DNA from 4 places in the Aliamphritea spongicola genome. Region 4 is predicted to be linked to each of the others. Evidence: predicted binding sites of a transcription regulator. Region 4 holds the regulator's gene; each other region holds the start of a gene.
What was found. The regulator FNR, encoded in region 4, switches genes on or off when oxygen is low (the NO sensors DNR and NnrR bind a similar motif). The targets are predictions, from matches to a motif close to TTGATNTANATCAA.

Region 1: the regulator FNR is predicted to act here: its motif matches at 3,890-3,903, upstream of JYB63_RS01460 (sulfatase family protein).
Region 2: the regulator FNR is predicted to act here: its motif matches at 2,557-2,570, upstream of JYB63_RS19680 (cytochrome-c peroxidase).
Region 3: the regulator FNR is predicted to act here: its motif matches at 2,406-2,419, upstream of JYB63_RS02735 (GbsR/MarR family transcriptional regulator).

Annotation. Positions count from the first base shown of each region.
Region 1 covers NZ_JAFIDL010000001.1:289,452-296,788, reverse strand. Annotated here, with positions in the region: gene JYB63_RS01475 (aconitase X) at 1-1,111, shown strand, start outside; gene JYB63_RS01470 (aconitase X swivel domain-containing protein) at 1,122-1,535, shown strand; gene JYB63_RS01465 (sulfite exporter TauE/SafE family protein) at 1,700-2,446, opposite strand; gene JYB63_RS01460 (sulfatase family protein) at 2,443-3,879, opposite strand; gene JYB63_RS01455 (tripartite tricarboxylate transporter permease) at 4,022-5,539, opposite strand; gene JYB63_RS01450 (tripartite tricarboxylate transporter TctB family protein) at 5,564-6,112, opposite strand; gene JYB63_RS01445 (tripartite tricarboxylate transporter substrate binding protein) at 6,112-7,071, opposite strand; gene JYB63_RS01440 (DNA/RNA non-specific endonuclease) at 7,259-7,337, opposite strand, start outside.
Region 2 covers NZ_JAFIDL010000008.1:200,173-207,509, forward strand. Annotated here, with positions in the region: gene JYB63_RS19675 (SLC13 family permease) at 1-1,270, shown strand, start outside; gene JYB63_RS19680 (cytochrome-c peroxidase) at 1,330-2,481, opposite strand; gene JYB63_RS19685 (uracil-DNA glycosylase family protein) at 2,807-3,418, shown strand; gene JYB63_RS19690 (Spy/CpxP family protein refolding chaperone) at 3,480-3,974, opposite strand; gene JYB63_RS19695 (response regulator transcription factor) at 4,150-4,860, shown strand; gene JYB63_RS19700 (sensor histidine kinase) at 4,860-6,257, shown strand; gene astA (arginine N-succinyltransferase) at 6,477-7,337, opposite strand, start outside.
Region 3 covers NZ_JAFIDL010000001.1:580,399-587,735, reverse strand. Annotated here, with positions in the region: gene JYB63_RS02765 (DJ-1/PfpI family protein) at 1-23, shown strand, start outside; gene JYB63_RS02760 (hypothetical protein) at 67-396, opposite strand; gene JYB63_RS02755 (DUF1330 domain-containing protein) at 400-696, opposite strand; gene JYB63_RS02750 (GNAT family N-acetyltransferase) at 776-1,192, opposite strand; gene JYB63_RS02745 (pseudouridine synthase) at 1,182-1,898, opposite strand; gene JYB63_RS02740 (VOC family protein) at 1,930-2,337, opposite strand; gene JYB63_RS02735 (GbsR/MarR family transcriptional regulator) at 2,473-3,015, shown strand; gene JYB63_RS02730 (cytochrome ubiquinol oxidase subunit I) at 3,067-4,488, shown strand; gene JYB63_RS02725 (cytochrome d ubiquinol oxidase subunit II) at 4,485-5,486, shown strand; gene JYB63_RS02720 (LysR family transcriptional regulator) at 5,554-6,447, opposite strand; gene JYB63_RS02715 (ester cyclase) at 6,578-7,084, shown strand; gene JYB63_RS02710 (GMC family oxidoreductase) at 7,248-7,337, opposite strand, start outside.
Region 4 covers NZ_JAFIDL010000011.1:37,567-44,903, reverse strand. Annotated here, with positions in the region: gene JYB63_RS21725 (heavy metal translocating P-type ATPase) at 1-2,060, shown strand, start outside; gene ccoS (cbb3-type cytochrome oxidase assembly protein CcoS) at 2,079-2,273, shown strand; gene JYB63_RS21715 (sulfite exporter TauE/SafE family protein) at 2,266-2,940, shown strand; gene hemN (oxygen-independent coproporphyrinogen III oxidase) at 3,044-4,441, shown strand; gene fnr (fumarate/nitrate reduction transcriptional regulator Fnr) at 4,639-5,418, shown strand; gene JYB63_RS21700 (adenine phosphoribosyltransferase) at 5,487-6,029, shown strand; gene JYB63_RS21695 (thioredoxin family protein) at 6,308-6,865, shown strand; gene rdgC (recombination-associated protein RdgC) at 6,976-7,337, shown strand, end outside.

The DNA of each region.
Region 1 (7,337 bases), on a different contig from region 4:
GGCCGACACCGACGCCATGGGGGAAGCCGGTATCCGCTTTCTGGAAGAACTGGCCGAAGCACCGGCGGCCGAACGCCAGCCATTGGCCAACTTCTATCTGGAAAGCCGTCATACCGCCAGTGAGCTGCAACAATACGGCCTGCCAGACTGGTTTATGGCGCTGGATCAGCGCCGCCTGAATGCCATTGCCCGGCTGGGCTGTCATATGGATTACAACCATATTAACCATCACTCCGTGCCGGCTCCCTGTTTTGGGGAATCCATCGCCATGGGCTCAACCCCTTCGGCGATTTATGCAAATTCAGCACTGGGTGCCCGTACTAACTTTGAAGCCGGCCCTGCGGGGCTGGCCGCAGCCCTGACCGGATTCGTGCCCTGCTGGGGGCTGCACTTACCCGGGATGCGTCGGCCAAAACGCCGTTTTCATCTTACTGATGCGCCGCAAACCCTGACCGAATGGGGCGCCCTGGGGGCTGTGATCGGCGGTATGCTGAAAAATATAGATGACATCCCACTGATCTCAGGCATCAGTGCTCATCCGGGGGCACTGGCGCTAAGCCACCTGGGCGCAGCCATGGCCAGCTACGGCGCAGTGGGCCTGTTCCATATCGCCGGTGTAACCCCGGAAGCCCATCTGTATCACGACTTACAACTTCCGGAAGATCAGATCAGCCGGGCAGATCTGTTACAGATTCTCACCCCCGATAACATTGCAGAGCAGCCACTTGACCTGGTGGTTACCGGCGCACCGCAAATGTGCTGGAGCGAAGTACTGGAACTGCATGAGAAGCTTGCAAACAAGCTGATACACCCGGATGTCACCTTTCTTGCCTTCACTGACAAGGGCAGCCTGGATTGCGCCACCTCACTGGGAGTAACTTCGGAACTTCGGGCATCCGGGTGCCGTTTACTGGACGGAATCGACTTCTTCCAGTCCGGTTCCGAACCGATGCGCAAAAATAACGGCTGGAAAACCGCCCTCACCCCGTCCCCCAAGCTGGGCAACATCCTTAACGGGGCAGGCTATCAGGCCAGTGCAGCATCACTGGATACCTGTATCGCGTCAGCCATTGCCGGCCGGGTTGTTGACCAGCCACTGACACAAAAATAAGAGAGAAATTATGTCTAACTTCAGCATTCAGAGCACTAAAACCGGATTAGGACAGCCTGTCAGCGGTCCCGCACTGGTTTTGCAGTCAGCATTTTCCGCCCGGTACGACCTGGATATCACCACCGGTGAATTTCTTCGCCCCGGCATTGCGGAACCGGGCACCAGTGTAAAGGGCTGCATTCTGATCGCCGACCGCGCGAAGGGCGGCGTTGCCACCTCCTGGCTGCTGAACGAAATGACACGCCGGGGCACCGCGCCGGCGGCGCTGGTTTTTAACAATGCAGGTCCCGTTATGGTGCAGGCAGCAGCGTTCGCCGGCATTCCCTTATTGGATGGCTTTAATGAGGATATTACCCGTCAGCTGAACTCCGGTTGCAGGGTTACTCTCGACCCGGTAACCGGCCAACTGACAGTGCCGGGCTGACCGCCCGGCCGATTGCAGGCCTGTTACGGCGAAACGTGGCAGCACGCTTATCATGCTGCACTTCTACTTCGCACAGCCATCAGACAATCGACACCTCATCATGCCAGCCAACAGGTGCCTCCGGGAAATTATCGACGGGTTTCCCGGAGGCACCGTCCTTTGATTTACCAAAGATTCCTGTACAGCAAATTCAGCCCGGCGAGCAACATCAGAATACGTACCAGTCTGAACACGGTTTCGGTATCCAGATAGGTGACCAGGCGCTGGCCCGCCAGACTCCCGGCCAGACTGGTCATGACCATCAGGCCGGAAATCACCAGCCAGTTTTCAAGCTGAACACCGACGGAAAAAAAAGCCCCCAGACGCATGAGCGTCTGCCCGAGCAGACAGGCGGAAAGCGTGCCAAGAAAGGCAATTTTGGCCAGATTTAACTGGGACATCAGGCTGGCAATGGCAGGCCCTGGCGCTCCCACGAAGAAAGAGACAAATGCCATCACTGAAGCACTTAAAGGAATGCCCAGACGTGAATTCGCCAAAGGAAGACCGTCCGGCCGCCAGGCGGAATACATCAGATAAATCCCCAGGACAATGCCCAGTTGCTGACTGTTCACCGCCTCAAATAACCAGGCAGCCAAGACAATACCGGGAAAAGACCCCAGCAGATATAACCCCGTGAGCCGGTAATCGATCCCCTGCCGGTAAATGTAAAAACGGAAAACCAATGATGCCAGCTGTACCATCGCAACGAGGGCAACCAGCACTTTGAGCTCGGTGAAAGGTGACAACAGCACCAGCATAATGATGCCGCCGCCAAAACCCACCAGCGCAGAGGCCAGTGCGGCAAACAGACTCACCAGCGGATACAGCAGAATAAACCACTCCTGCTGACCCGCTAACAGTGAACTGATCAACTGTATTCTGCCTGGGTACCCGGTGCCGGCGTTGCGCCAAAGCCCCCTTTGGCAACCACTTCCTCGCGACCACCGTTGGCATCCACCAGTTTCTTCTGGTCGCTTTTCGCCAACCGGTCCACCGCTTCAGGATCACAGATCTTGCGCAGTTCAGCCTCAAACTCCGCCAGTAACGGCTGATGTTCAGCCATACCGGCAACATCTGTCAGCTCTTCAGGATCTACCTGCAAATCAAACAGCTGAGGCTCAAAGCCTACATAGTAGATGTACTTATAACGCCCCTTGCGCAGCATAAAGGCACCACTGATGGCACCGGCCGCATGGTATTCACCAAACACAGTCCGTTGCGGATCATAGTCCGCAGCCGCAATATCCCATAACGACTCCCCGGCCCAGCCATCAGGTATATCCGCACCCGCTTCTTTCACGATGGTCGCGGCGACATCGGTCAGTGCTACCGGGGTATCGCAAACGGTTCCCGGCGCGACGCCTTCACCGGCGATAATCGTTGGAATGGCCACCGCTTCTTCAAAGAAGGTCGACTTGCCCCACAAGCCTCGCGCCCCTAAGTTATCACCGTGATCCGAGGTATAAATGATTTGCGTATCAGCAGCCACACCGGTGGCTTCCAGTGCCTGTAAAATCTGACCGACATTGTCATCCATGAAAGAACACAGGCCCAGATAGCTTTTCAGGGCAATTTTCACTTTATCTTCAGTGAAGAACTCATTGTGAATCCAGCAATTGCGCCACTGCTGCAGCCACTGATGATCCGGTCGGTCATCGTCGGCATACATTTTCGGTAACGCTATATCCAGATCCGCATACAGGTCGTAAAACTGCTGCGGAGCAATCAGAGGAAAATGCGGTGCCACCAGCCCCACATACAGTACCCATGGGCCGTCTGTGGCATTTTCCTGCAGCCAGTTACAACTCAGCCGGGTAATGTTCCGGTCATATTCGGTGTAGGTACTTTCACCCGGACCAATATTATCCGCCAGTGATTTACAGCGCATCCGCCGGGGCAGCTCATCCCTGACGGACCCTAAAACATCCCCCTGCCCGCCAACCACATGCATTGGCAGGATCTGTTCATCAAACCCCACGTCATCGGTTTCATTGCGGTAATGCAACTTGCCAACCGATGCCGAGCGAACACCTTCACGGCGGATAACATGCCCCCAGCTGTCGACAGCGCCTTCATAAGGGTGGGCGTTATCCCAGTAGCGGGTCTCATGAACATGTTTACCGGTGGCAAAAGCGGCCCGGGCAGGCAGACAAATCGGCGAATTACTGTACGCAGAACTGAAGCGGCAACCACGGGCAGCCAGTGCATCCAGATGAGGGGTTTTCGCCAGAGGGTGTCCATAACAACTGAGCAACTTATTGCTGTGCTCATCGGACATTATCACCAGAATATTTTTCTTAGACATAACACTCACCTTGCCCTGTATAAAAGGCACTTACTGAGGACGTAAACGACCGCAGCAGCCGTTCAGCCGGCGCCGTTTACTGAGATTTGAAAGAAGACAGAAAGGTAAGCCCCGGAATGAACCGGGGCAGAAAGGTACCGAGTCAGGCGGTATCCGGCACCTGCACCCCGGCGGCTTTCGCCTGCCGTCGGCGATTGTAAAGCCGCATACCAATGGCCAGCACAGGAATGGCAAAGAACACCAACGCCACCGGACGGTCCAGGAAGATGCCAAAGCCATCATCGGTCAGCAGCAGTGACTGGCGCAGCGCCTGTTCTGCTCCAGGAGCAAGCACAAAGGCAATAACCGTGGCCGCCGCACTGAGGTTCATCACTTTCATCAGGTAACCCACCAGTCCAAACAGACAGGCCAGCCCCACATCAAACAGGCTGGAACGGGCGGTATAGGCAGAAATACAGGCCACCGCCATGATGGACGGATAAATCAGGTTGGCAGGAATCTTATCGATCACCCGGCCAATAAAAGCAGAGCCATACCAGCCAATGACAAAGTACAGGGCAATGCCGATCAGACCGGAGGCAAACAGCCCGTACACAATGTCGCCGGATGTTTCAAAGATCTGTGGCCCCACCTGAATACCGTGAATCATAAAGACCCCCAGCAACATTGCAGCAATGGTACTGCCCGGCACGCCTAAGGCCAGCAGCGGAATCATACTCGGGCCAGATACTGCGTTATTCGCCGCTTCCGGTGCTGCAATACCTTCCACTACCCCGGTGCCCCACTGCTCGGCATTATGTGCCTTACGGCGACCTTCACCGTAGGCCACAAAGCAGGCGACAGCAGAACCGACGCCCGGTAACAGACCGACGACAGAACCAATGACTGAGCCTTTACCGATAAACGGCAAGCAACGTTTTACCTCGGCGAACGATAACTGGTCATCTTCCGGTTTTTTCGCCTTAATGGTGTCATGGTGCCCCTGATCCAGCCCCCGTGCAGCCTGAGTAAATACCTCAGAAATCACGAACAGACCAATCAGTAACGGCACCAGCGACAAACCGTTGTACAGCTCAATCATACCCAGATCAAAACGGGGTTCCGAGGTGATCGGGTCAAGCCCTACCATCGCCAGCAAACCTCCAAGCAGTGTGGAAATAATGCCCTTCAGCACAGAGCTGGAAATCACACTGCCGATAATCAGAAATGCACAGACATAAATGGCGAAATATTCCGGCGGCCCGAGCTGACGGGTATAGGTGGCAATGAACAGCGCCCCGCAGATCAGCAGGATTTCACCGGTGAAATCACCAATGGCTGATGCCAGCGAAGCAGTTTTCAGCGCCTTACCCGCCTGACCTTTGCGGGTCATCGGGTGGCCGTCCAGTACCGTCGCAGCAGCTGCCGTTGTACCCGGCGTGTTAAACAGAATCGCAGAAATAGATCCGCCAAAACGGCCGGCTTTACCGATCACATAGAGAAACGCCAGCGCTGACAGCGGATCAATGTAGTAGGTAATCGGAACCAGCATGGCGATTGCAGCAGACGCCGTCAGGCCAGGCACTGCGCCGACAACGACCCCGAGAAACGCACCGCAGACGATGAACAGCATCGTTACAGGCTGGGAGAAAATGGTTATAAAACCGTTAATTAATTCCATCTTTTATACCCTCACACTGTTCATTTACGATCTGAATATGGCCAGCAGATCAAAGATCTCTGCCGGAGGCTCGAACACCCCCATAAGACCGAAGAACAGGTAATAAAAGATTACCGACACCACCGGTGGCAAAATCAGCAGACGCAAGCCGCGCACACCAAACAGATAACAGGCGATTGCCAGCGTCACGATGGTCGCCAGAATGTAACCGAAACCCTGAAACAGCCAGACGTAAACAAAGCTCAGCACCGACAACGGCAGCACTTTGAACAGAAAGTCCTGCATATCAAAGCTGCAGTTATCATCCGGTGCGGTGATCCCCCGGCCGCCCTGAAAGGCCAGAATGCCTCCCAGCAAGCCAAGCATCAGACAGATACTCTGCGGGAAAAAACGCGGGCTGATATCCCCTTCTTCAGGGTCAAAAGGAATGGCAAAGGTTTCATTAAAGAAGAACGCCGCCAGCGCCATAATCACCAGACCGGTAACAAGGTCTGCGCGTCCCCGGGGGGACGCGCCGGCACCGGACTGCGACGAAGCCTGAGCTTCAGTTTGCATGTCTGGTTGAGTACTCATTACTTAGCACCCAGCAAAGGCTTCCAGTTAGCCCGGGCATTATCGATCAGGTCCTGACTTTCAGACGCATCCAGGCTGACAGTCGGCAAACCGGCATTGGACAGTACTTCAGCGAACCTGGCATCTTTGGCAATGGCAGTAATCGCCTCAGACAGTTTACCGACAGTCGCATCACTGACCCGCTTTGGTGCCATCACCACAATCGGGCTGGATACCTTGGTGTATTCAACATTCAGCTCAGCTGCAGTCGGGATTTCCGGTACCGCCGGATGACGGCTATCAGACAATACCGCCAACTGACGGATATCCTTTTCAAAACCACGGCCCAGATGGGCACCGATCACGGCAAAATCCACCTGACCGCTAATTACCGCAGAACGTACCCCGGAACCCCCTTTAAAGGGTACATCTTTGGCTTTCAGGCCATTTTTATCCAGCAGCCCTACACCGGCCACATGCCAGACATTACCCCGGCCGGTGTGGCCCCAGCGTAATTTAGTATCGCTGCTTTGCAGTTTGGCAATCAGTTCATCCAGGGTCTTAATTTCGGAACTGGCCGGCACGAACACACCTGCCGTCAGCTCACCGATGGTGGCGACCTGTTTAAAGTCCTGACTGGACACCACCTGACGCTTGGCCAGATTACGCAACACCATGGAACCGGCAGATGAAAGGTACAGGGAATAACCGGTTGGTGGCTGATCTGCCACGAAACGACCGCCAATCAGGCCACCGCCACCGGGCTTATTCACCACCACGACCGGCTGGTCATTCAGGTACTGCGGGGCAACTTTTGCCAGCGCACGGGCATAGGTATCCACACCACCGCCGGCTTTATAGCCCACGATCAGGTTGATCGGACGGTCTGGAAAATCAGCCGCAACGGCTGTGGTAGCCGTTGCAGACAGTGCCAGGGCAGTACCTGCAACCAGTGAAGCAATCCGGGAACGAAATTTCATAATGGGTCCTCTCTTATTGTTCTGATATCCCGAGCGTTCTGAGATAACTTTAACACCCGATACGGATAACCATAGCAAAGCGGAAGAGAACTAATGAAATACTATATAAATATCAAAACTATCGTTTTTTTATATATCTAAAAAATTCCAGGAAAAATCATATACTGAACAGACACAAGCAGCGGCTTTACTGGCATCCCAGCCGTTTGGCAATCACCGCTGAATCTTTAAGGGCTGGCAGTTCAAATGGCGTTTGCGCCTGAATT
Region 2 (7,337 bases), on a different contig from region 4:
AGTAGGGATTTGTCTGGTACTGACCGGTATTCTGTATTTCGTCATTGCCGGTCGCTTTGTGCTGCCAAACAATGAAGGCGACAGTAAGGCCGTCAGTACGCTGGAGTATTTTAAAGATACCTATGGCGTTGATTATGAACTGATGGAAGTCCGGGTACCGGAAGACAGCACCCTGGTTGATAAAACACTGGCTGAAATTGAGCGGCCTTATCAGGTACGTGTCACCGCTGCTCAGTTCACCAACGGTATCCGCCGAATCGGTGCCGGTGGTCTGGAACGGAGCGTGGGTATTGAGTCGAATACCATTCTGGCAGTCATGGGTTCTGCGGATGCGCTGGATAAGTTCACCGAAGACTTTGAACTGGATCGCCGTCCGGAACTGGACTCGTTCTCTGAGGCATTGTCTGCAGCCAAAGCAGGTATTGCCGAAGTGGTTATTCCACCAAGTTCTCAGTTGGTGGGTAAGTCCGCACAGGATGTTCGTTTACGTAACGCCTACGGTCTGGCGATGGTTGCTATGCACCGTGCCGGTGAAACGTCGATGGCCGGACAGGGCATTCGTACGGTTGAGTTTCAGGCCGGTGATACCCTTGTATGTCATACCACCTGGGAAGCACTGAACCGTGTTGCACAGGACAGCCTGAACTTTATTGTGGTGACCAGTAACTACCCGAAAGAAGATTTACGTCCTCACAAGGTTGGCTGGGCGCTGGGCTTCTTCCTGATTGCGTTAACCATGGTGCTGTTTACGGATATCCGCCTGTCGATTGCACTGTTAACCGGTGCAGTAGGTATGGTGTTGTCCGGTGTACTGAGCATTGAAGAGGCGTACGAGTCAGTCAGCTGGAAAACGGTGTTTCTGTTAGCCAGTCTGATACCGCTGGGTATGGCGGTGGAGACCACCGGAACTGCAGCCTGGATTGCTGATCAGACCCTGAGCTTGCTCGACGGCATGCCTATCTGGGGATTGCAGCTGGCAGTGGCCGTTCTGGCGACTTTCTTTACACTGGTGATGTCCAACGTCGGTGCGACGGTTCTGCTGGTACCGCTGGCGGTGAATATCGCTATTGGCGCAGGGGCTGATCCCGCCGTGTTTGCTTTGACAGTAGCACTGGCAACGTCGAACTCGTTCCTGATTCCTACCCATCAGGTGAATGCGCTGATTATGGGGCCGGGTGGTTACCGGGTGCCTGATTTTATGAAGGCCGGCGGTGTAATGACGCTGTTGTTCCTGGTCGTGTTAATCGTCATGATGAACATTGTGTTCTGATGATGAATAGCTGAGCATAAAAAAGGCGCCTTTTCGGCGCCTTTTTTGTTTATGGGTATTTATTTTTTCTCAAGCAGATATTCATAACGCTGATCCGTCAGTGTCTCCATAAAGGCCACCAAAGCATCAATACGTTTGTTATCCAGAGCAGGGCCTGATTCCAGCTCTTTCAGCGCAATGTTTTCCGGTACTTCCGGTGCTTGCCACTGTGCAGTGGTTTCCGGGTTAATCTGCCGTTTTGCACTGCGGCTGTTGTACTTGTTGTAAAACAATACAACGGTACGTAAGTCTTGGAATACACCGTTGTGCATGTACGGCCCGGTGACGGCTACGTTACGCAGCGTCGGTACTTTGAATTTACCGGCCTGTGCCGGATCAGTCACTGCGGGGTTGTCCAGCAGGCCAAGGTCCTGATGTGCAGGGCTGACACCATTTACTTTGCGCAGTGCTGTGTTGGTAGGTGTGCCAATGTTGAAGTACTGGTAGTTAGTAAACGTTTCCTGGTCAGCACCAGGACGGCTTTGCAGCTGGTGGCACTGATTACAGTTGGTGAATTGTTGAGAGAAAAACAGGGTACGTCCCAGCTCTTCCTGAGCGGTCAGTTCGTATTCACCTTTCAGATAGCGGTCGTATTTTGAGTCGAAAGGCGAAAAGAACTCCGTTTTCTCAAAGGCTTCAATACTGTCTGCCATGGCCAGATAGGCTTGCTCAGCATCGTTTAGGACGTCAGGGCCATAGAGTGCTTTAAAGCTGTTCTGATATGCAGTGTTTTCAAGCAGACGCTGCAGAATGGCTGCTTTATCAGCCATGGCCATTTCAACCGGGTTAGTGGGTGGTCCCATTGCTTGTTCTGCCAGTGTATTAACCCGGCCATCATGAAACTGACCGCCCTGATATTTACCGTTTTTCAGTTCAAAAGCAGGGCTGAATGCAGCGTAAGAGGCTGTCGGGGCGTTGCGGTCACCGACAGAGGTGTTGTCGCTGCCCAGTGAAGCGGCACCGGCGACACCGTTATCCCGCGGATCGGCAAAGCCATTGCCGGGATCGTGACAGGTGGCGCAGCTCTGGTTGCGGTTTTCTGACAGGTTTACATCAAAGAAAAGTGCCCTGCCAAGCTCTGTTTTGGTTGTCTGAGCCGTTTCAGCCGCCTGAATCTGGGCGGTGGCGATCATAAAGGTAACGGCGCAGAGCAGTGGAGTAGATCGGGTCATAAGGTTTAAAAATAAATGATAATTAGTTTGATTCAGAATTCTATCATAACCCTGTGAAAAACATGTGTATTCTCTTTGTTACAGATCAGTCTTTGTGGTGGTTCAGGTAAATTTTCATATCAGGATATCCCTCAGGCAGGAGAGATGTCTGGCTGGCTTATGTTTCGGATGAGGTATGGGGCTGTTTGTCAGTGTGTACGGTTTGCAGTGTTTTATGGCTTATCAGGTTTGGTTGCTGCTGACATTGCTTCTATGATGCAAGGGCAGTGAGGAAGCAGAGTCTGCTCTGTTGTAATGATGCTGAAGAAACGGTGAGCTTGCACATATGCAAACTATTGAAGAGATCAGTCGGGAGGCAAGGGCGTGCAGAATATGTGAACCGGGGTTGCCCCATGGTGTTCGACCGGTTTTTCAGGTATCTGCACAGGCACGGATTCTGATTGCCGGTCAGGCTCCGGGGCGCAGGGTGCATGCCAGTGGGATTCCCTTTGATGATCCGAGCGGTGACCGTTTACGGCAGTGGCTTGGGGTCGATAAGGCTACCTTTTATGATCCTGACTGTTTTGCGATTGTGCCTATGGGATTTTGTTACCCGGGTACCGGCAAATCAGGTGATCTGGCGCCCCGTAAAGAATGTGCCCCTGCATGGCGGGCAAAAATGTTGGCAGCCCTGCCAGCGTTGGAGTTGAATTTGCTCATTGGTCAGTATGCGCAGGCATGGCATCTGGGAAAGAGTGATCAGAATCTTACTGAGCGGGTGAAGAACTGGCGGTCATATTATGATGTTGAGCCGGGCCAGATCCGGAATTTACCTTTGCCTCACCCCAGCCCGAGAAATAATCTGTGGCTGAAGCGTAATCCTTGGTTTGAAGAGTTGCTGATACCGGAATTACAACGGATGGTGGCGTTGCTGCTTAATAAAAAAAGAGCACCCTGAGGTGCTCTGAAAAACGCTCTGTGTGTGAATAAAGCGTGAGGCCTGATAAAAATTTACCGGATTACTTCTTTGCCAGACTGGCAAATTTTTCCTGCTGTTCCGGTGTCAGTTCAGCGTATACCTTCTGTTTCAGCTCAGCTTTACTGCGAATCAGTGTAGCGGCGGCTTCCTGTCCCTGCTTGATCAGCGCTTCAACCTGTTGTGAATAGTCAGCGTCGGCAACATTCAGACTGCGTAAGTCCTGGCGCAGGGATTTCATTTCCCGCATTTGCTGACGCATATCCAGGAATTGCTGGTCAAACAGTGGCGCCAGTGTTTCTTCCTGGGCGTCAGTCAGGTCGAGTTTTTTGTCGAGCCGTTCCAATGACATGCCTTTCATGCCGAATTTACCGTGGCGGCCTTTACCGTGGTCTCCACGGTCACCCCGGGAATACTCTGCGTGTTCACCTTTTCCACAGCCATATCCTTCTTTGCTGTCTGCCTGTGCGGCGCCGATGCCTAAGGTTGTCAGGCCAACGGTTGCTGTAGTGATTGCGATGATGAGTGATTTGCGCATGATCTTTCTCCTTTGAAAACTGCGTCTTAATTCGATGACTGCAGTATGTGAGATGTCAGTGCTAAGTTGGGTTAAGTCGGTGTAAAGTTAGGTAAAGCCTGTGCAAGGCGTACAGCTTTTGCTTATTCTGACGGGCATAGATAATGGCAGCAGAGATGACTGAGGCGTAAATAATATGGCCGAGAAGCCGCAGATTTTATTAATTGATGATGATCCGGAGCTGTGTCAGCTGATGGGGGAGTATCTGTCCCATGAAGGGTTTGATATCAGTTTCGCGCACAGTGCTGAAGAAGCATTACCGTGTTTACAGAAGAGCACTTACAGCTTGTTGATTCTGGATATTATGATGCCGGGACAGAGCGGGCTGGAATTGCTGCAACAGATTCGTCCGGCGGTTCAGACACCGGTGATTATGCTGACCGGCCGGGGGGATGATGTTGACCGGATTCTGGGGCTGGAGATGGGGGCGGATGATTATCTTGCTAAGCCCTGCAATCCCCGTGAGCTGGTTGCCCGGATTCGTGCAGTATTGCGCCGGGCAAATCCTCCTGAGCGGGTTGATGAACAGCACCAACTGAGTATGCACGGTATTATGCTGGATACTGCCTGCCGGGAAGTGCAGCTAAATGGTGCTGAGCTTTCGCTTACCAGCGCTGAGTTTAATGTGCTTGCGCAGTTAATGGTTAATGCGGGGCAGGTGGTGAGTAAGGACACGCTTACCGAGAAAGTGCTGCACCGCAAGCTGACGGCTTATGACCGGGCGATTGATGTACATGTGAGCCGGGTACGGCAAAAAATTCAGCAGCAGTTACCGGCCACGGCGATTATCAAAACCGTACGGGGCGAAGGTTACTTGTTTATTGCTGATACTAACGGGGCGGTTTGATGAAGCGGTTTACGTCTCTGGGCTGGAAAATTTTTCTTTCGGTCTGGCTTACCAGTTTACTGGTGGTGCTGATTACTGCTTTCGTGATGGGGCAGATTGTCGAGCGGGAGAAACATCAGGAAGTGCTGGTGGCTAAAGCCATGGGGTTCGCTGAAGTGCTGGTGGAACGTTATGAGCAGACCGGCTCGGTTAAGCGTCAGGAACCGTGGCGTAAGAAATATTATGACCGTGACCGGAAGGATAACGGGCGTGATGACGGGCAGGAATACAAACGTGAATCACGGGACCATGACAGCCGTAAGCATAACCAGCGTGAGCGGGAGTACCTGCCCTATTTCAAACTCAGGATTTATACCGAAGATAAACAGCAGATAGCGGGGCCGAAGCGCCCGGTGGGTGAGGCAAAGGCCGGCAGTATGTTTTTGAAGCTGCAGTCGGATACCGGCAGTAACTATCTGGTGGTTGTTGATGTTAATCCGCGGAAGTCGCTGTTCTGGTCAGTATTCAAATTTATGTTATCGGTGCAGATGGTGATTATTATCGTCGTTTCGGCACTGGCCAGTCTGCTGTTAACCTGGATTGTTATCCGGCCTATTAAGCGTTTGCGGCAGCATACAGAAGATCTCTATCAGGGAAATTATTCGGTACGTACTGATACCCGTTTATCTGCAAGGGCGGATGAGATTGGCGATCTGGCCCGGGAATTTAACCGCATGGCCGACCATGTTGAGCAGGCACTGAATGCTAATCAGCGCTTACTGCAGGATGTCTCCCATGAGTTACGGGCACCTCTGGCGCGCTTGCAGATGGCAACCGGGCTGGTGGAACAGCGGCTGGGTGAAGATGATCAGAACCTGGTGACCCGTATTAATCTGGAGTGTGAGCGGCTGAGCCGGCTGATTGATGAAATTCTGAGTCTGGCGCGTCTGGAGAGTCAGTCCGGTGAAGCACAGCTTTTTGAGCTTGAGCCGTTACTGAGCAGTTTGGTTGAAGATTGCCGCTTTATTGCCCCTGAGCACACGCTCAAATGGCAGGAGGAAGGGGAACGTTCAAGACTGTTTGGGCAGGCTGAACTGTTGCGACGTGCGGTGGATAATATTTTAGGTAATGCTATTAAGCACACGCCTGCAGGAAGTGAAATCAGTATCAGTGTGAGTCAGACCGGCACACGTTGCCGGATTTGTATTGATGATAACGGCTCTGGGGTGGATGATGCCCAGCTGGAGCGGCTGTTTGATCCGTTTTACCGGCAGCAACAGGTTGATAATGGTTATGGTCTGGGTCTGAGTATTGCCAAACGGGCAGCTGAGTTGCTGGGCGGGCGTATAGAAGCGAGTAGCCCGCCGGGTAAAGGTCTGCAGGTATGTATTGATTTACCGCTGGCTAAAGAGTCTTAACATTGGTGAACTATCAATATCATATATTGATAGTTCACCCTTTCTGAATAAGTTACAGAAACACATTGTTTTTTAAGTGTTTATTTTAAAAGTAAGAGGCGCTTCTGTAATGTGGTGTGTCATTTTAATGACTGATGCTGGTTTGGAATAGTCAGTATCAGTTATTGATTTGTTGTTTTGTGAATTCAATCTGTCGTCAGTTTTAGCCCTGAATTCAGTTCAGGGCTTTAACGGCACAACCCGTACCTGGTCTCCCGGGCGGATGTGTAACTGGCTGATACACCGTTCAGGCAGATATATATGCCCGGTATCCCGGCTGGCATCGGCCAGCAGGCAACGAAACTCCTGTAGTCTGGAGTTGCTCACCAGAAAGCGGTTGCTGATTACAGCCGCCGGTGCATCAGTCTGAATCAGGGCCGTGAGGCTCTCGCTGTCACGGATTGCGCGGATATCGCTGAGTTTACAGGCCAGTGTCGGGCCACCGTCAAAAATGTCTACATAGTTTTCGTAACGAAAGCCTTCGCTTTCCAGCATTTGCTTTGCCGGAGCAGTTTGCTCGTGAACTTCGCCTATGACTGCCTTAGCGGTGTCGGGCAACAAATGTATATAAATGGAATGCTTCGGCATGAGTTCGGCAATGAATACTTTGTTGCCGGTACCTGTAAGGTAATCAGCCTGTGAAAACTCCATGGAAAAGAAGTGCTGTCCCAGACCATCCCAGAATGGCGATTCTCCCTCCTGATTACTTACCCCACGCATTTCAGCAATCACTTTCTGGCTGAAACGCTCTCTGAACTCGGCCATAAACATAAAACGGCTTTTTGAGAGCAGGCTGCCGTTCTGATTTTTCCGGGCACCGGGGCGTAGATATAAGGTACATACCTCGGCGCAGCCGGTGTAGTCGTTGCACAGATAAAGAGTTTCAAAGGTGTTGTGCACGTCCAGCTCCCGGGAGGCATGTACAACGATGCCGATGCGGTAATGATAAAACGGCAGCTGAAGTCCCACCGCTGACTCTATTCCGCAAACGCCAACCACATCACCTGATTCAGCATCTTCCATGACGAACAGATAAGTTTC
Region 3 (7,337 bases), on a different contig from region 4:
TTTCCGACAAGGTGTATTTCTGAGAAACAAGCTGAGCAGCTGACCATGAGCCAGATAAAGCCAGGCTCAGCCGGTTAGCTGCTCCCGGACCAAATCAGCCATGGTCGCAATTGCACTATGGCTGATGCCGCCCATCAGGTCCGGATTATTCAGCGCGTAGATGTAATCCTCAACGGTACTGCAATCAAACTCATCCCTGCTGTCCAGCAGCATGGCCCAGTCTTCCAGATCATCCTCAGTAAGCGAGCCGGACAGGTAACGGTCCAGCACTGTGTAAACATCTTTGAGACTGACCAGATGTAAAGCGCCATCCTGGCTATCAATCAGTGCTTCGAAGGCCTGATCCTGCTGTTCACCGTAAACGGCAAGCACCTGCAGTGCTGCTAAAATCTCCACGGCTTATTTCTGATAATCGGCGATCATGGTGACCGCCGATACAGACACATTAAAGTACTCAGCTTTGATCTGCAGATAATCTGCATTGCTGAAAAACGCATCTTTGGCCGCTGTATCCGGAAAACGGATGGTAAACACCCGGTTTACCGGCTCCGGTGTTTCACTGATCAGTACCTCAGACACTTTAAAGTCGTAGCCAAAGCTCCCCCCGTGGGCATGCAGCACCGGAGTCATGGCTGCTCTGTAGGCTGTGTACTTCTCGTCATCGGTGATGTTCATCGCCATCAGCATTTCGTACATATGCTTTTCCTTAAAAGCTTTGTCCTTAAAATCTTTGTCCTAAAAACTTTCTTCTTAAAAGCTCCGTCCTTAAAAAACGTCAGACCAGTTCAAAAACTGTTTGTTGTTTGTTAACGGTAAATCCCAGTGACCGGTAAAACCGGTGAGCGTCTTCCCGCTGGCTGTTGCAGCGCACCCTCAGCTTCATATTCTCAGAAGCGGCGTAGGTCATTGCCTGATTCACCAGCGCTGTAGCAATGCCTAACCGGCGAAAGCGCTTGCTGACCACCAGCCCAGTGATCTCTACAAAGGGGTCACTGCCTACCCGGAAGGTTTTGCCGAACTGTATCCAACCCGCCGGCTGTTCAAGATGTTCAAATAATTGCACCTTCTGTTCTTCAGTACTCAACAGATACTCGAGCTGGCTGCTGACCGTCTCCAGAGACGTTGAATAACCAAGATCAGACGTCAGCAAATGAATTACCCTGGCATCATCAGGGGTAGCATCACGGATCACTGTGCACCTCTCTCTGATTAAATATATGTAACCTTTCGACCTCACTGAGTTCCCGGTACTGGCCCGGTTTTAGATCCCCCAGACTTAACTGGCCGACCTTTTCCCGGTGCAGTCCCACCACTTCGTTTCGCAAATGCCCGAACATCCGCTTCACCTGATGGTAGCGTCCTTCATAAATGGTTAGCCGGGAGGTATGGCTGTCGATGGTTTCAAGTTGCGCCGGTAAGGTGGTGATATCTTCCGTGGCAAAATAGATGCCCCGGGTAAAGACCTCTGCTGTCTGCGGCGCAACCGGATCTTTGGTTTGAACCCGGTACACCTTAGGTATTTTTTCTTCCGGCTGGGTCACCTTACGGGACCACGCGCCGTCATTGGTTAGCAGCATCAGCCCGGTGGTTTTCAGATCCAGCCGCCCGGCCAGATGTAAATCCCCCCGAAGCTCTTCGGGCAGGAGATCCAGCACCGTCGGATGCTCATCATGTTCCGTGGAACTGACTACACCGGCAGGTTTATGCAACATCAGGTAGCGCGCCTGACGCTGCTGCAGCACTTCATCACCGATGCAGACGGTGGTAAAGGGATCAATCTCCCGGTGCAGGTCACGGCAAACCTCACCGCCAACCTGAACGCAACCGGCGGTGATCAGCTCACGGCAGGCCTGCTTACCGTGCAGGGTATTACGTTGTATGAAACGGTCGAGACGCATTAACTGAATTTCCGGAAATGTATTGCAGAGCCTATTCACTCATCAGGGTGAGAATATTACCACTGGGATCTTTAAAGTGCGCAAGACTTCCGCCCCAGGGCTGTTTTTCCGGGGGCGATGTGAATTCAACACCTTTCGCGCACAGGTCTGAATAACTGGCCGCGATGTCTTCAACCTGCAGGATCACGCCTAAAAACCGGCCTACAAGCAGCTCTGCGGATTCATCCGGATGGTCGCCGGTTGAGGTTTCTTCTTCACCATAACCCTCAACACAGAGTTTGGCAGCCCCGGTGGCATACTCCGCCCAACTGAATTCCACACTCTTGTATTCTGCTTTTAAGCCCAGTTTATGCTCGTAAAAGTCACAGGCCAGTGGCCAGTCATCAACAAAGACCCGTATGCCATAAAGATTCACTGATCGCGTATTACTGTTGCTCATTACCGCCTCCTTTCGCCCTTAATAGCGACTTTCTATGCCAGTCATTAATTTAGCTTATCAGTTTTTGATTGACACAGATCAACTAAAATTTATAATTTTCAGAAATTACTGAAAATTCAGAAAAGACAAAAGCCGATGAAATTAACGCCACTTAGCCAGTCACTGGTTCTTCACTTCGGTGAAATGGGTTCCCGCTGGGGTCTTAACCGCACCCTGGGTCAGATGTATGCCGTGATCGTATTAACCGAAGCACCTCTGAACGCCGATCAGATCAGCGAAGCCCTGCAGATCAGCCGCTCTAATGTCAGCATGGGACTGAAAGAACTCAAGTCCTGGAACCTGATTAAACTGCAGCACATTCCCGGCGACCGTAAAGAATATTTCACCGCCCCGGAAGATGTCTGGGAGATTGCCAAAACTCTGCTGGTTGAGCGCCGCAAACGTGAGCTTGACCCTACCCTGACTTCATTACGCGATGCCCTGGTGCAGGAACCCTCTTCATCTGAGGATGTATACGCCCAGCAACGGATTCGCGAAATGCATGACCTCATGGAAATGATTTCCAGCTGGTCAGGCGAACTGGAAAACATGTCTTCCGGCAAGCTGGCCACCCTGCTGACCCTGGGCTCCGGGTTAAGCAAGATCCTTGAGGCCAAAGACCGACTCCTAAATAAATAACGTCCGAGAAGACTCGGGGTATTACCCCGGTCCCGGATATCGAGGTGTTCTATGCTTGAGTTAGCCACTGACCCCGGGGTCAGCAGCCTGATGCTGTCGCGCATTCAGTTTGCCGCCAACATCAGTTTTCACATTCTCTTCCCAACCATCAATATTGCCCTGTGCTGGATGCTCCTGTTCTTCAAGGTGCGCTACGCCACCACCGGGGATGATAACTGGCTACGGGTGTACCGTTTCTGGGTCCGGATCTTTGCTCTTACCTTTGCGCTGGGCGTTGTGACCGGCGTGACCATGTCTTTTCAGTTCGGCACTAACTGGCCCGGCTTCATGGAAACCGTCGGCAATATCGCCGGACCGCTACTGGGCTATGAAGTACTGACCGCCTTCTTCCTTGAAGCAACCTTCCTGCCTATCATGCTGTTCGGTATTGAGCGGGTATCTGACCGTACCCACACCATTGCCACTGCGCTGGTTACCCTGGGTACCAGTATGTCAGCGTTCTGGATACTGTCGCTGGACTCATGGATGCAGACCCCTGCAGGCTTTGAAATGCGGGACGGCGTTGCCTATGTAACCGACTGGTGGGAAGTAATTTTCAACCCGTCTATGCCTTACCGCCTCACCCACATGCTGTTGGCATCCGGCCTGACGGCGGCCTTCTTTGTGGCCGGTATATCCGCTTACCGGATTTACAAAGGTGACCCGAAACATTCAGCAAAACTGGCCCTTAAGTTTGCCATCATTACCGCGGCTATTCTGGCACCGCTGCAAATTCTGGTGGGCGACTTCCACGGTCTGAATACGCTTAAGTATCAGCCGGCAAAAGTTGCCGCTATGGAAGGTATCTGGGAAACCGAAAAAGGTGCTCCACTGCTGCTATTTGCCATTCCGGATGAAGAAACCCGCTCTAACAAATATGAGATCGCCATCCCTAATCTGGCCAGTATCATTCTGACCCATGAAGTGGACGGCGAACTGCAGGGGGTTAATGACTTCCCGGACGCTGCGCCACCGGTCGCGCCCATTTTCTTCAGCTTCCGGGTGATGGTCGGCACAGGGGTTCTGATGCTGCTGACTGCAGGCTTTGGCTGCTGGTACTTTGTGCGTAAAAATCAGTATCCGCCATGGCTGCTGAAAGCCACCATCGCCATGACCTTCTCCGGATGGGTCGCCACACTGGCGGGCTGGTACGTCACTGAAATTGGCCGTCAGCCTTTCCTGGTCAGTGGCGTATTACGCACCGCCGATGCTGCCACGCAGATACCGTCCGGCAATATCGCTCTGTCACTGGCCATGTATCTGTCGATCTACTTCCTGTTACTGGTTGCCTACATCAGCACCCTGTTTGTTATGGCACACCGGGCAATCCGTCTCGAAGCCAACAACCTGCATGTATCCGATATGCAGACTGACCCGGCAGCAGTAGGCGGTGGTATGTCTGAAAAGCAATTTAATCTGGAGAAGCAGGCATGATCTTTCCTGAATATGACTGGCTCCCCCTGGCCTTCGTCTCTCTCATGGGGCTGTCCTTCCTGATCTACGCCATTCTGGACGGCTACGATCTGGGAGTGGGTGTACTGCTGCCACGGGATAATCAGGCCCAGCGCGACAGTATGATCTATTCCATCGGCCCCTTCTGGGATGCCAATGAAACCTGGCTGGTAATGGCCATCGGCCTGCTGCTGATTGCCTTCCCCAGCGCGCACTCTTACATCTTGCAGGGCCTGTACCTGCCAACCGCCATTATGCTGGCTGGCCTGATACTGCGTGGTGTTGCATTCGACTTCCGCACCAAGGCTCCAAGCCGGTTCAAGCAGAAATGGGATCTGGCATTCAAACTGGGCTCTTTGCTGGCCACCCTTACCCAGGGCTATATGCTGGGCCGTTATGTGACCGGTTTTGAAGAAACCAACGCCGCACTGGCTTTTGCCCTGCTGTCTGCAGTATGTGTCACCGCCGGTTACTGTTTCATCGGCTCTGCCTGGCTGGTAATGAAAACCGAAGGGGAACTGCAGATCCGCGCTGCCCGCTGGGCCAGATACAGTAATCTGCTGATGGCACTGGGCATTGTCGCGGTATCCATCAGTAACCTGTTACTCAGTGACATCATCATGGATAAGTGGCTGGGCTTCCCGCAGGTATTCGTGCTGCTGCCAACCGGCTTGCTGCTGGGCTTCCTGTTCTTGCTGAACCATGTGTACCTGAAGCGGGTGCCGCTGGAAAATGATCTGGGATGCTGGGTGCCCTTTGCCAGTGCCAGCATTATTTTTGTGCTGTGTTTCTGCGGGCTGGCCTACAACTTCTTCCCATATATTGTGTGGCAGAAAATCACCATCTGGGATGCCGCAAGCTCCCGGGAATCCCTGTGGTTTATCTTCATCGGCGCCGCTGTGGTATTGCCGGTGATCCTGGCCTATACCGCGTTCACTTACCGGGTATTCCGGGGCAAGACCCGCAAACTGAATTACTGATTTCTCACCCTTGGCAGTTTTTGTCCACGGCGTCCGGTATTCTCAACCTTACCTGGCGCCGTTTTTTTTACTGCTCGAAATGCTCAATCAGATACTCTACCAGCCGCCGGGTACGTAACGGCAAGTGTTTACGTGACGGGTACATCAGTGAAAATGTCAGCACCCCGCCGTGCCAGTCAGGTAATACCGGCACCAGTTCTCCCTTTTCTATTTCAGCGGTCACTGTCGATGGCAGCAAAATGCCCAGCCCCATCCCACAACTGATCATCTTCTGCATCATTAGCGGCGCATTGCACAGATGCACAAACTCAGGCGTAACCTTTAACCGCTGATCACCACACTCCAGCTCAACCGTTTTACGGCCTGAATACTGTGTCAGTAGCACCCAGCGATGGGCAGAAAGACTTTCCGGTGATTCCGGCACACCATGTCGCTCAAGATACGAAGGGCTGGCATAAATCCCCATGGGCTCCTGAAACAGGCTGCGCCCCACCAGAGATGAATCTTTTGGAATGCCTACCCGGATTGCCAAATCAATTTCCCCGGCGATCAGATCAACAGGTTCGTCACTGAGTTGCAATTCAACGCTGATATCCGGATAAAGCTGTTCAAATGCAGCGAGATGCCCTGCCAGTTTCTTTACACCGATGTCATGGGTACAGGTAATGCTGATTCTCCCGGCCATCGTATGCTGGTTGGTGTCGGCTTCTACGCTGTCGAGCACCTGCTGCAACTGTGCTGCGTGATGGTAAACGCTGCGCCCTTCAGAGGTCAGCGTCAGCTTGCGGGTGGAACGGTTCAGCAAACGGGTGCCAAGTTCCTTTTCCAGGCTGGCGACTGTTTCGCTGGTCCGGGCCCGGCTGGTCGATAGTTTCTTTGCGGCTGCAGCAAAACTGCCGCTCTCCACAACCAGCGCAAAGATGGCCAGTGCCCTTAACTGTCGGATATTTTCAATACTCATGCCGGGATTATATCTTTAACCATACGTATCAAAAACAGTACATAGCGTTACCCATTATTGGTCTTATCGGATCAAATCAGATTCAGCACAATGACTCCAGATGCAAATAAACACACTGAAGGAATTCATCATGTTTCTGAAAAAACAATTCAAAAAGCCTGTTCAACTGTTAACAGCTGCTTCAGCCGCTATGATCCTGTCCGCCAATGCGCTGGCGCTGAGCGTTGAAGAAGGCAGCGCCATTGTTAAACCGTTCTATGACTTCCTGAGCAACCCGACTGATGCTCAGCAGGCAGACAAAGCCCGTCAGTCATTTCACAGCGACTGGCAGTCTTACTACGATAATGCCGGTTCTAAAAGTCTGGATCAGACCATTGAGACCCTGTCCGGTATCGGTCAGTTAATTCCGGACCTGAACTGGGAGATTAAAGACATCAAAGTGGCCGGTGACACAGTGATTGTCCGCGGTGAAGCCACCGGTACACCTGCAGGCGACTTCTTCGGTGTGCCACACAGCGGCAACAGCTTTAAGATCATGTCTATTGATATGCATACCGTTGAAGATGGCAAAGTGAAAACGTCATACCACATTGAAGACTGGGCCACAGCCATGCGTCAGCTGTCTCAGGCAAAATAAAAGAAAGATACAAATAAGCCCGCCGGAATCCCCTTTCCGGCGGGCTTTGTTGTTACCAGGCTAACTGTGATCTTTCAGAATCAGATCTGAGCCTTTCTCGCCGATCATTATTACTCTTGGTGCTAAAGCCCGTAGTATAAGCCGCGTTGGTATTCCCCGTTATTTAACGATGATCTTCGAGAATCAGATCTGAGCCTTTTTCGCCGATCATTATCGTAGGGGCGTTGGTGTTACCTGACACCATGAACGGCAT
Region 4 (7,337 bases):
ACCTGAGTAAAATTCTCGGCGCAATATACTCGATTGGCTATCAGGGTCACCCGTACCACCCCAATAAAGAAGAACAGCTGCTGGCAGCAGAAACCCGCCGCGCCACCCGGCGCCTGGGCGTTGCCGGCATCTTCACCATGCAAATCATGATGCTGGCCGCAGCCATTTATGCAGACAGCAGCAACCAGCTTGAACAACAATTTATCACCTTCATTCGCTGGGCAAGCTTTGTCCTTGCCACGCCAGTGGTGTTTTATGCCGCAAGACCTTTCTTTGATGCTGCATGGCGGGATCTGAAAACCCGCAGCCTAACCATGGATGTGCCGGTCTCTATAGCGATAGGCGGTGCTTACACTGCCAGTGTATGGGCAACAGCCACCGCCACCGGTGAAGTATATTTTGACTCGGTAAGCATGTTCACCTTCTTCCTGCTGGTTGGCCGCTACCTCGAAATGAAAGCCCGCCACCGCACCGGCCGTGCAGGCAACTCGTTGCTCAACCTGCTGCCGGCAAGCGCAACGGTCATCCGTAACGGACAGGAAATACTGATTCCCGCCACCGACCTTAAAACAGGTGACCGGGTCATCGTTAAACCGGGACATACAGTATCTGCCGACGGCATTATTATTGCCGGTAACAGCAGCATCGATGAATCAGCCCTCACCGGTGAATACCTGCCGCTGAACAAACAACCCGGTGATAAAGTTGTTGGCGGTACCATTAATGTTGAAAACCCACTGGAAATAGAAGTCACTGACGTCGGCGCAGAATCTAAGCTGTCTTCCGTGGTCCGGTTGCTGGATCGTGCCCACCAGGAAAAACCTGCCGTGGCAAAAACCGCTGACAAGATCGCCGGTTACTTTGTTGCTGCCGTATTAATTACGGCCATCACTGTAGCGCTGATCTGGTGGAACATTGCCCCGGAACACGCACTCTGGATCACCCTCTCAGTACTGGTTGTTACCTGCCCCTGTGCACTGTCACTGGCGACCCCTACTGCGCTGACAGCCGCCACCGGTGCCCTGCGGGAAAACGGTATCCTTATTACCCGGGGGCATGTTCTGGAAAGCCTCTCAAACGCTACCCATATAGTGTTTGATAAAACCGGCACGCTCACTGAAGGGAACCTGTCCCTGCAGCAAACCATCAGCCTGGGAGAGATGAATAACAGTGAATGTCTTGATATTGCTGCAGCACTGGAAGCTCACTCCGAGCATCCGATCGCTAAAGCCTTCCATGGTCACCTGGAAGAATTTCAGATCACTCCTGCCACTGACCTCCAGAACCATATTGGCGAAGGCCTTGAAGGTAATATCAACGGTGTAACTTACAGAATTGGTAAACCAGAATTTGCCAGTGCTCACTGCCCACAGGTGCTGAGTTATCAGGATGCACCGGATAATAATGGTCAGTGGCTCCTGCTCGTTACTGAACAGACACCGCTGGCATGGTTCTGTCTCAACGATCCGCTTCGCAAATATGCTGCGCAGTCTGTTGAGAAGCTACAACAGCAAGGCCTGACCGTTACCATGCTGACAGGTGACAATTCCGCGGCTGTCGGCGCCGTCTCCCAGCAACTGAATATCGACCAGGTCATCTCCGGTGTATCTCCGGAAGAAAAGTTACAGCACGTCCAGCAATTACAGGCTGACGGTGCCCGGGTCATCATGGTCGGTGACGGTATCAACGATATCCCGGTTCTGGCCGGCGCTCAGATTTCCATTGCCATGGGAGCAGCCACAGACCTTGCCAAGACCAACGCTGATGCGGTGCTGATTTCCAGTGACCTGCAACGCCTTCCACAGGCACTTAACCACGCGAAAAAAACACAGCGAATTATCCGCCAGAATTTGGCCTGGGCGCTGGTGTATAATATTATCGCCCTGCCGCTGGCTGCCAGCGGGCTAATTGCCCCTTACATGGCTGCTATTGGCATGTCTGCAAGCTCACTGGTGGTTGTAGGAAATGCCCTGCGGCTATCGCGCCTGAAACAGCCCCTTAAAGCTGCCAGGCAACCGGTTTCACCGCCAGATGTGACAGCAGTCAAATCACAAAGTTAATCAGGCTACGGATATCTAATGGACATCATCTACCTGCTAATCCCAATCGCGATGATCCTGGCGGGGCTGGGTATCTGGGGATTTTTCTGGTGCGTTAACAGCGGCCAGTATGACGATATGGAATCCCCAGCCCACAGTATCCTCTATGATGACGACGAGCATCTGATTCCCGACGACGCCAAACAGAAACCTGCTGATAAACAGGATGACTGAACTCAGTATCTTTTATGCCATGCTGCTGGGGCTGCTTGGCAGCGCTCACTGTCTCGGTATGTGCGGAGGCATTTCCAGCGCAATTGCGATGGGGATCAACCGGCAGAATAATCACCCTCTGTTACTCCTGTTCAGCTTCAATACTGGCCGAGTCCTGAGCTACGCACTTGCCGGTGGCATACTCGGCGGACTGGGATGGCTCATTGAATCCCCCACTACCGGCCTGATTATGCGTACTGTCGCAGGTCTGATGCTTATCCTGCTCGGCCTGTATATCGCCAGATGGTGGCAGGCAGTCACCTATATAGAACGCCTGGGCAAGCACCTCTGGAAACATATACAACCATTCAGCAAACAGTTGCTGCCGGTCAGTTCAGTGCCCAACGCCCTGTTGCTGGGCAGCTTGTGGGGCTGGCTTCCCTGCGGGCTTGTTTACTCAACCCTTATCTGGAGCGCCAGTGCCGCTGACTGGCAAACATCCGCCATGCTAATGGCAGGCTTTGGCATTGGAACGATCCCGGCCATGTTGGTCACCGGACTGCTGGCCCGGCAACTACAGGAATTCTTACAACATAAGCTCACTCAGGCGATGGCCGGCCTGTGCATTATCGGCTTTGGAATATACACCCTGCCAACTTCCGGTTTACTGCAATTCTTCAGCGCTTGACCAGGGTCAATGCGACTGCCCTATAGCACGCATAAAATATCCTCATACCAAAATAAGTCGGCACAGACCGGCCCCTATACAGTTTTAGCAAGAGACTTACGCAGTGACTCAACCAAATCTAATTGAATGGGATCTGGATCTGATCCGACGTTACGATCTGTCAGGCCCCCGTTACACTTCTTACCCTACCGCCATCCAGTTTGATCCTACTCTGCAGGCCAGCGACCTGGTTGACTGTGGGCAAAACACCGCGGATACCAGCACACCACTATCGCTTTACGTGCACATCCCGTTCTGTGCTCACGTGTGCTATTACTGCGCCTGTAACAAAGTTATCACCCGTAACCGCAAAAAAGCCCAGCCTTATCTCGACACCCTGTATCAGGAAATGGCACAGCTTTCTAAATGGTATTCCAAAGACCGGGTCGTTGAGCAACTGCACTGGGGCGGCGGTACCCCGACCTTCATCAGCAATGAACAAATGACCGAGCTGATGCAGGCACTGCGTGACAACTTTAATCTGCTGGATGATGACAGCGGCGATTACTCGATTGAAATTGACCCCCGCGAAGTGGATAACGAAACCCTTCAGGTACTACGTAACATCGGTTTTAACCGTATAAGCCTGGGTGTGCAGGACGTTGAACTGAAAGTTCAGGAAGCCGTTAACCGGGTACAACCGGTTGAAGAAGTGGCAGCAGTTCTGACCGAAGCACGCCGTCTTGGTTTCCGTTCCATCAATATGGACCTGATCTACGGGCTGCCTCATCAGACACTTGAGAGCTTCAAGAAAACCCTCTCAACAATCATTGAACTGAGTCCGGATCGCCTGAGCGTATTTAACTATGCGCATATGCCTGACCGTTTCCGTTCCCAGAAACACATTCATGCTGAAGACCTGCCAAGCCCGGAAACCAAACTGGCTATTCTTGAAACGACCATCGCCATACTGACCGACGCAGGCTACGTGTATATAGGTATGGATCATTTTGCCAAGCCCGATGACGAACTCGCCATCGCCCAGCGCAATAACCAGCTGCACCGTAACTTCCAGGGCTATACCACTCATAAAGAATGTGACCTGGTTGCAATGGGCGTTTCCTCAATCAGCCAGATCGGTGATGTTTATTATCAGAACCAGCACGACATGCGTCTCTATACAGATGCAGTCGAAAGCGATGTTCATGCGATTAACCGGGGCGTCACCCTGAGCCGTGATGACCGTATCCGCCGGGCAGTTATCACTCAGCTGATTTGTCACTTTGAACTGGACAAAGACCGCATTGAAGCAGACTTTGATATCGTCTTTGACGATTACTTTGCCGATGAACTCGAAGAAATTGGTCAGTTTGCTCAGGACGGTCTCGTCAGCGTCGAAAAACAGGGGCGGGAGCTTCTGGTAACCGGCACTGGCCGGCTGCTTATTCGCCGGATCTGCATGACATTTGATGCCTACATTCCAAAGCGAACGGCCACTCAGGGATTCTCCCGAATTATCTGACCGGTAACACTGTAAGTCCTGAGCAAATCACCGCTCAGGACAGCAGCAGCGAGCAACAGACTTAACAAAACAGTTACTTTTTGCGGCTTTGTGCGACAAAAGTAACGTGTTGCGGTCTAAATTGCTTCAACCCGTACTAAAATTACTTCATAATCGAATATCTACACCGATATATGAACTAATCACAGGACTTGATAATGAGTGACACAAAGGCAACCGACCGCAAAGTACACAGTATATCTCAGGTACATTGCAGCACCTGTAGCCTGAGTTCACTGTGCCTTCCGGTATCACTGAATCTGACAGAGATGGATCGTCTCGATAATATTATTGAGAAAAGCCGTCCTCTGAAAAAAGGTGAACACCTGTTCCATCAGGGCGATTCGTTTTCATCAATTTATGCAATCCGTGCCGGCAGCATTAAGAGCTACAGCCTGACAAACGAAGGCGAAGAACAGATTACCGGGTTTTATTTCCCGGGCGAGCTGGTCGGCTTCAGCGGCTTTGATGGCAATGAATACCCGATTTCTGCCAAAGTACTGGAAACAACCACTGTTTGTGAAATTCCGTTTCCACGACTGGACGAACTTTCCGGGCAGTTACCGGAACTGCGCCGGCAGGTACTGCGTACCCTGAGTAAAGAAGTACGTGAAGATCAGCAAATGATGCTGTTACTCAGCAAGAAAAATGCCGAGCAGCGTATTGCGACCTTCCTGTTCAAGCTGTCTTCCCGTTATAAAGCACGTGGTTACTCCGCTACCCAATTCCGTTTATCTATGTCCCGTAACGAGATCGGTAACTTCCTGGGTCTGGCTGTTGAAACCGTCAGCCGTATCTTTACCCGTTTCCAGAAAAACGGTCTGATTACAGTTGAAGGCAAAGAAATAGAACTGGTTCAGCTGGAAGAAATTCAGCGTCTGTCCGGTGACTGTGTTGGTGAAGACGACGATCGCATCAGCACCAGCCAGATGGACTAATTTCCCCGTCGGGAAATCAATATGTATCTGTACACTTTTTTAGAATTACCCCGTTGTAAGGACTCTTCATGTCTTTTGATGAATGTTATATAAAATCAGTTATGCGCACGATTCCGGACTGGCCGGAACCGGGTATTATGTTCCGCGACATCACTCCGCTGTTCAAAGATCCCAAAGCCCTGCGTATGATCAGCGACGCCTTCATTCAGCGTTATATTGATTCAGACATCACGCACATTGCCAGCATCGATGCCCGCGGCTTCCTGATCGGCTCCATCATGGCTTACCAGTTGAACATCCCACTGGTACTGGTACGTAAAAAAGGCAAGCTGCCTGGGGAAACCGTGTCACAGGAATACAAACTGGAATATGGCAGTGCCACTGTTGAAATGCAGTCCGATGCAGTAGCAGAAGGCGACAAAGTACTGATCTTTGATGACCTTATTGCCACCGGTGGTACCGTGCTGGCCGCCAGCACTATCGTTAAAGAACTCGGCGCCAGCGTTGCTGAAGTAGCCACGCTGATTAACCTGCCGGACCTGCAGGGCTCCCGCAAGATTCAGGAAGCAGGCATCCCTGTTTACAGCCTGATGTCTTACGAAGGCCTCTGAGCACTCTGCTTTAATCAACAGCCCTGTTTTTACAGGGCTGTTTTGTTTCTCCCCTAAAAAATGCCCACCGATAAAACAACAACTTAACCGCCCAAAAACCGTTACTCTCACCATTCTGCTCAGAAACGTAGCAAACTGTCTTAAAAATCGCTTACAATCGGTCAACGTCGTTGGTGCATTGACGGTACAAAACACAAAAATTTACTGTCAGCCTGCACCTGAATCCGCCATGCGAGAGACCACTGCATGGACAAAACAGCCTTGAGTTAATAATAAAAATGAAACTGAGACTGCTACCCCTTATTACCCTGTTGACGGGCACCATGATCAGCCTTCTTAGCTGGGCACAGCCTGCCCAGAAACTGGCCCTGTCTCCAATCGGCCAGTCCACTGAAGCAACAGCAACAGCCGAAAATGCACTGCCGGAACTTCTTAACCTGCAGCAGGATGCGCAGATCGCCGGTGACCGCTTCGCACTCATTCTGGTCAGCCAGCCTGACTGCCAGTACTGCGAACTCATCACCCGTGAAATTCTTCAGCCTATGCAACTGAGCGGCAAATATGACAAAAAGCTGCTGTTCCGCAAACTGACTATTTTTGACGGCAGCAAGACCATTATCGACTTTAACGGCGATCCGGTTGATGCGACAGCTTTTGCTAGCCGTTACAACTCAGCATTTACACCTACCCTGTTGTTTGTTGACCCTAATGACGGTAAGGTGCTGACCGACAAGATGGTTGGCATCAACACCGTTGACCTGTATGGATTCTATGTAGACAGAGCCGTCAACAAGGCACGTAAAGCATTACGCTATAAGTTACTGGCATCCAATTAATCCCGGCAAGCCACCCGCCGGTAATGTCCGACTTCATCAGCCCCCTTTACCTGACAAACGGGTAAAGGGGGCTTTTTATCGATTTACAGTTTCAGAAATCAAGGCAAGTTATGTGGTTTAAAAACGCAATCTTTTACCGTTTCTCTCAACCTTTCGAACACACCGTAGAAACACTGGAAGCCAAGCTGGAAGACAAAGCCTTTACCCCTTGCAGCAGCCAGGAACTGAGCCGCTTTGGCTGGATCAGCCCCAGCCATGGCTTGTCGGACATGTTAGTCCATGCCGGCCAGGGCTTTATGCTGATTGCAGCCCAGAAGGAAGAAAAAATCCTGCCTTCCTCTGTTATTAAGCAGAAGCTGGAAGCCAAAGTTAAGCAGATTGAACACGAGCAGGCCCGCAAGGTTTACCGTAAAGAACGCGATCAGCTAAAAGATGAAATCGTCATTGATCTGCTGCCCCGGGCTTTCAGTAA